2 linked regions of the Methylosarcina fibrata AML-C10 genome follow. The protein of the gene in region 1 binds, or shares a complex with, the protein of each later gene. Links are inferred from orthologs where the notes say so. Each region holds a gene or a part of one and is shown on either strand. Other genes may lie near its edges. The genes, in order: accD and accB.

Region 1 (3,258 bases):
CCGCAGGCGACGGCGTCGCCACCGGCCGCCATTCCGCTCCGCTGTGCGCAGGCCGGCCCGGCGTGCTGCATGGCAACCGCACCTATTTAATGGCCGACGACGACGGCGAAATCATCGAGACTCATTCCATTTCGGCCGGGCTCGATTATCCCGGAGTCGGGCCCGAACACGCTTGGCTCAAGGACACCGGCCGCGCCAACTACGTCAACATCACCGACAACGAGGCGCTGGAAGGCTTCTACGCCCTGACCCGTACGGAAGGCATCATTCCCGCGCTGGAGTCAAGCCATGCGATGGCTTATACGATGAAACTGGCTCCGAAAATGAACAAAGACCAGACCATTATTGTCAACCTGTCCGGTCGCGGCGACAAAGATATGCAAACCATGGCCAAGCGCGAGGGGATAGAACTGTGAGCCGATTAGCCGCCAAATTTGAAGAATTGTCGAAAGCGGGCCGCAAGGCTCTGATTCCGTTCATTACCGCCGGCGACCCCCATCCCGATTTCACGGTGCCGATGATGCATGCGATGGTCAAGGCCGGCGTCGACGTGATCGAACTGGGCGTGCCTTTTTCCGACCCGATGGCGGACGGTCCGGTCATCCAGCGCGCCAGCGAACGCGCCCTCGCCCATAAGATGAGCCTGCGGCGGACCCTGGCGATGGCGATGGAATTTCGAAAAATCGACCGGAAAACGCCGGTGGTGCTGATGGGCTATTTGAATCCGATCGAAGCGATGGGCTATGAAGATTTCGCCAATGCGGCTCAGCGGGCCGAAGTGGACGGCATTTTGACGGTCGACCTGCCGCCCGAAGAGGGCGAGGAATGCGGGGCTCTGCTCAAGGCGCGGGGCATCGACCCGATCTTTCTCTTAGCGCCCAACAGCAGCGACGAGCGCATCCGGAAAATGTCCAGGATCGGCAGCGGCTATCTTTATTACGTGTCGCTGAAGGGCGTTACCGGCGCCGGGCATCTGGACATCGCGGACGTGGAAAAAAAACTGAAACAAATCAGGGCCAACGCCGCTCTTCCGGTCGGCATCGGTTTCGGCGTCAAGGATGCCGAGACGGCAAAAATAATTGCGGACATCGGCGATGGCGTCGTGATCGGCAGCGCCCTGATCAGCAAAATAGAAAACAATCTGGATGATCCCGAGCGCGCTAAAATTGAAATCGTCGAATTGTTAACGGCCATGCGCCGGGCGATGGACAATTCGACGGCAACGGCATGATCCCAATGAAGTACGAAGAGGCAGATAGAAGACGATGAGTTGGTTTCAGAAACTGGTTCCATCCACAATTCGAACAGAAAACTCCAATAAAAAAGGGACCGTTCCCGAAGGATTATGGAACAAATGTCCCAGTTGCAATGCAATACTCTACAACCTGGAACTGGAAAGAAACCTGAGCGTCTGTCCGAAATGCGAACATCACATGCGCATTCCGGCGAGAACGAGGCTGGACATCTTTCTCGATGAAGAAGAGCGTGAAGAAATCGGCAAAGGCGTAAAACCGGTCGATCCGTTAAAATTCAAGGACAGCAAGAAATACAAGGACCGCATCGCCCAGGCGCAAAAACAAACCAAGGAAAACGACGCTCTGGTCGTCATCAAGGGCAAGCTGAAAGGCCGGGGTATTGTCGCGGCCGCCTTCGATTTCAACTTCATGGGCGGCTCGATGGGCTCGGTCGTCGGTGAACGCTTTATCCGCGGCGTCAACAAAAGCCTGGAGCTGGGCATTCCGTTCATCGTCTTTACCGCCAGCGGCGGCGCACGCATGCAGGAATCGCTGTATTCGCTGTTCCAGATGGCGAAAACCAGCGCAGCGCTCACCAAACTGTCCGAGCACGGCATTCCTTATATTTCCTTTATGACCGACCCGACGATGGGAGGCGTTTCCGCCAGTCTGGCGATGCTCGGCGACATCAACGTAGCCGAGCCGAACGCCCTGATCGGCTTCGCCGGTCCCCGGGTCATCGAGCAAACGGTGCGCGAAAAATTGCCCGAAGGCTTTCAGCGCAGCGAATTTCTTCAGGAACACGGCGCCATCGACATGATTATCGACCGGCGGGAAATGCGCGATAAAATAGCGAGCATTCTGGCCATGCTGACGGCAGGCCGAACGCCGGCCTTTGCCCCGGCCCTTGCCGTCCCCGATACCGACGCGAACGAGGTTGCCGAAACGCCCGAAACGGAGCCGCTGCTGGACAGCATAGCCACCGATATCGAACAGAATCTTGATCAGGATGAATGACTGCATCCGGGCGCAATCGGTTAATGCAGCATTTTGATACCCTGAAGGGCTGGCTGGATTGGCAGGAAAGCTTGCATCCTTTGGCGATAGACCTCGGACTGGAACGGGCCGCCAACGTTTTTTCCAAACTGAATCCGGATTATCTCAAGCCGGTCACCGTCACGGTAGCCGGCACCAACGGCAAGGGTTCCTGCGTCGCCTATCTGGAAGCGATCTATCGGGCCCAGGGTTATCGGGTGGGCGCCTATACCTCGCCTCATATCCTGAAGTACAACGAACGCATTAAAATCGACGGCCAGCCGGTAGAGGACGCTGCGATTTGCGCCGCCTTCACCCGTATCGAGGCGGTGCGCGGCGACGTCACCTTAAGCTATTTCGAGTTCGGGACCCTGGCCGCCCTTGATCTGTTCTTTCGATCGAAAGTCGACATCCAATTACTGGAGGTCGGCTTGGGCGGGCGGCTCGATGCGGTCAATATCATCGACCCCGACGTCTCGCTGATCAGCAGCATCGGCATCGATCATACCGACTGGCTGGGACCGACGCGGGAAGACATCGGCAGGGAGAAGGCCGGCATTTTCAGGGCGGCGACTCCGGCCATTGTCGGCGATCCGGACCCACCCTTTTCGATCTTTCAGACGGCCGAAAGCAAAAAAGCCCGGCTGTATTGCATCGGCCGGGATTTCAGGTACCACAAACACGGGAATGAATGGCACTGGAGCGCCGATCGGCAACAATGTTTGCATTTACCGGAACCGGCTTTGAAAGGCGAACACCAGTATCGCAACGCTTCGTCCGTGCTATTGTCGGTATCCCTGCTCCAGGACAGGCTGCCGGTCAGCGACGCGTCCATCCGTACGGGTCTGGCGGCGACTCGCCTACCCGGTCGTTTTCAGTTGATCGACGGCGATGTTCCGATCCTCCTGGACGTCGGACACAACCCTCAGGCGGTCGGCACCCTGGCCGAATACCTGCATGAGCATTTTCCGGGCAAACGCGTGCATGC
Region 2 (3,275 bases), 1.0 Mb from region 1 along the record:
CGGAAGACGATTATGTCGTGATGAAGGCGATGGCCTTGCCGATCAATACGGCGGCGGATTGGGATCAGCTCGGCCAATCGAGCGAGAAAAGGGAACAATGGCTGACGCCGCTCAAGTCGATTGAAAGGCAATGGCTGGCCGTGTTGAAAAACACCAACGTCACCGAAATGGAGCGGCAGTTGTATCCTCTCCTGACGACGGCCCAAAAGGGCGACGGCACCGTATTGCTGCAGAATCATCTGGGGAACTTCGGCCTGGAAAAACTGTTGAATCCGCCGACTCCAATTCCGGCTCCGGCACAGGAAGGCGCTGCGAACGGGGCCGCTTCCGAGGAAAAAACGGCGGTTTCTGAGGCGGTCAAAGACGTGCCCGAAGCGGCCAAACCCCCGGCAGTCCCGGCGGCGGTGACCGAAATTCCGGGAGAAGGGCTGATCGTAAACGCGCGCCAGTTGGCTCAGGCGTTATCGGGCTTGATGATCGACGAACTGAGTTGCGCCCGCCCCGTCCCGAGACAGTCGAGCGACAACCCGGCCGGCAATGTCGGCATTCTGTTGTTTACCACCCAAGCCGGGAGCCCCAGGGACAAAGGCGGCGCGATGGAGTTCGAGTTTGTCGGCGGCAAAATTACCCGTATTGCCTTCCAGCTTCCCACTTACCGGGATTTCGCGCAGGACGTTCTGGATCGTCCCGAAGTGGGCGGCTGCCGGATCGATGCTTCTTTTTTGTCCGGATTGTCTTGATCGGCGCAGAAAACGCGCGCGCCCGGCCGTGCGGAAGGGGAGCTTCGGTACTCCCCACGGGCGGCCTATCGGGCAGAAACTGCTCCTAAACGCCGGACTTCTTCCGCGATCTGGCAAGAAAAATAGAATATCTGGACAATACTTTTCAATTTAGGCAAAATTACCGCCCTAAAATTGCATCATTAGAAGGGTTTTTAAAAAAGCGAATGGCGACGATTATCGTATTGAATGGACCGAATTTGAATTTATTGGGTATCCGCGAACCTGGCCACTACGGTAACAAGACGCTGACAGACATCAGGCAATCCCTGGAAAAAATGGCCGGGGAGCTGAATCACTGCCTTCATTTCCATCAAAACAACGCAGAGCACGAAATCGTCGAGTTGATCCATCAGGCTTATCACGACCGGGCCGACTTCATCATCATCAATCCGGCGGCTTTCACCCATACCAGCGTCGCCGTTCGCGACGCCTTGCTGGCGACAAAAATTCCTTTTATCGAGGTTCATTTATCGAACGTGCATGCGCGCGAACCTTTTAGAAAACATTCCTATTTTTCGGATATCGCCAAAGGCGTTATTTGCGGATTAGGTGCAACGGGATACGAACTGGCCTTACAGGCCGCTCATCAGATATTAGCCGAGAGACCATAACCCATGGATATTAGAAAAATAAAAAAACTCATAGAGATCATCGAAGAATCGGACATTGCCGAGTTGGAGATTAAGGAAGGAGAAGAAGCCATCCGTATCAGCCGTTATTCAAGCGCCGCGGCGCCCGTCGTCTATGCTTCGGCGCCGGCGCCCGCCCCGTCGGCCGCGCCGATGGCCGCGCCGTCTGCCGCGACCCCGGCCGAGGAGAAGATTAGCGGTCACGTGGTCAAGTCGCCGATGGTGGGAACGTTTTACCGGTCCGCCTCACCCGGCGCCAAAGTGTTCACCGACGTCGGTCAAAAAGTTCAGGTCGGCGATACCTTGTGCATCATCGAAGCGATGAAGATCCTCAATCAGATCGAGGCGGACAAAAGCGGCATCGTGACCAAAATTATGGTCGAAAACGGCCAGCCGGTCGAATACGGCCAACCCTTGTTCATCATTGAATAAACTAACCGGGCGAGGGATTCATGTTTGACAAGATCGTGATCGCCAATCGGGGCGAAATTGCTTTACGTATTTTACGGGCCTGCCGCGAGTTGGGCGTCAAGGTCGTGGCCGTGCATTCGGAGGCGGACCGCAATCTGAAACATGTGCGCCTGGCCGATGAATCGGTCTGCATCGGACCGGCGCCGTCGGCCGACAGCTATCTGAACATTCCTGCCATCATTAGCGCGGCGGAAGTCACCGACGCCGAGGCCATCCATCCGGGCTACGGCTTTTTGTCGGAAAATGCCGATTTTTCCGAAAAAGTGAAACAGAGCGGTTTCGTTTTCATCGGTCCGAATGCCGACACCATCCGTATGATGGGCGATAAAATTTCCGCCAAAAAAGCCATGCAGGCGGCAGGTATTCCCTGCGTGCCGGGCAATGGCGACCCATTGAGCGACAATCCGGAAAAAAACCTGAAGCTGGCCGCGGAAATCGGTTATCCGGTGATCATCAAGGCGGCTGGCGGCGGCGGCGGCCGGGGCATGCGCACGGTCCATACCGAAGCGGCTTTGCTGAGCGCGATCGAGATGACCAAGGCCGAAGCCGGTAGCGCTTTCGGCAACGCCACGGTCTATATGGAAAAGTTTCTGGAAAATCCGCGCCATATCGAATTTCAGGTGATGGCCGATGCGCACGGCAACGCCATCCATCTGGGCGAGCGCGACTGCTCGATGCAGCGCCGCCATCAGAAAGTGGTGGAAGAAGCGCCGGCTCCGGGTATCACCGAAGAGCAGCGCAAGCTCATGGGCGAGCGTTGCGCGAAAGCCTGTCTCGACATCGGCTATCTGGGCGCGGGTACCTTCGAATTTCTTTATGAAAACGGGGAATTCTACTTTATCGAAATGAACACCCGCGTCCAGGTCGAACATCCGGTCACCGAGATGGTCACCGGTTTCGACATCGTCAAGGAACAACTTAGGATTGCCGCCGGCGAGCCTTTGTCGATCACCCAGGACCAGGTCGTCATGCGCGGCCATGCGATCGAATGCCGCCTGAACGCCGAAGATCCGAAGACGTTCATGCCGTGTCCCGGCACGATCGAGCAGTTCCATATGCCGGGCGGGCCGGGCATCCGCTGCGAAACGCATATTTACAATGGGTACAAGGTGCCGCCTTATTACGACTCGATGATCGGCAAGCTGATCGCGCACGGCGAGAATCGCGCCAGTGCGATTGCCCGAATGAACACGGCGTTAAGCGAAATCATCATCGACGGCATCAAAACCAATATTCCGCTGCAGCATGACATCATGAACGACAGCGCGTTCGCGGCCGGAGGCCAGAACATCCATTACCTGGAAAAGAAACTCGGCCTGAGCTGAGGCTTTTTGCAAACAGGGTGACGTCCTCACCCTGTACTGGCACCCTCTGAAAATTCATCTTATGACCT

What was found.
Region 2: the proteins of accD (region 1) and accB are in contact, whole or in part, in a solved structure (PDB 8UXZ), measured with the Escherichia coli proteins. The link is inferred for Methylosarcina fibrata AML-C10 from one-to-one orthologs.

Annotation. Positions count from the first base shown.
Region 1 is NZ_KB889965.1:2,115,745-2,119,002, forward strand. The notes cover bases 326-3,258. They hold accD (acetyl-CoA carboxylase, carboxyltransferase subunit beta), read left to right. Parts: upstream 326-1,265; coding sequence 1,266-2,252; downstream 2,253-3,258. Other genes in these bases: trpB (tryptophan synthase subunit beta), read left to right, coding at 326-416; trpA (tryptophan synthase subunit alpha), read left to right, coding at 413-1,231; folC (bifunctional tetrahydrofolate synthase/dihydrofolate synthase), read left to right, coding at 2,276-3,258. Outside these bases: more of trpB, read left to right, coding at 1-325.
Region 2 is NZ_KB889965.1:3,116,116-3,119,390, reverse strand. What follows is about bases 170-3,119. They hold accB (acetyl-CoA carboxylase biotin carboxyl carrier protein), read left to right. Parts: upstream 170-1,396; coding sequence 1,397-1,843; downstream 1,844-3,119. Other genes in these bases: accC (acetyl-CoA carboxylase biotin carboxylase subunit), read left to right, coding at 1,864-3,119; aroQ (type II 3-dehydroquinate dehydratase), read left to right, coding at 947-1,393; A3OW_RS0114720 (hypothetical protein), read left to right, coding at 170-740. In the rest of the region: more of A3OW_RS0114720, read left to right, coding at 1-169; more of accC, read left to right, coding at 3,120-3,207; prmA (50S ribosomal protein L11 methyltransferase), read left to right, coding at 3,269-3,275. UniProt on the Escherichia coli protein: This protein is a component of the acetyl coenzyme A carboxylase complex; first, biotin carboxylase catalyzes the carboxylation of the carrier protein and then the transcarboxylase transfers the carboxyl group to form malonyl-CoA.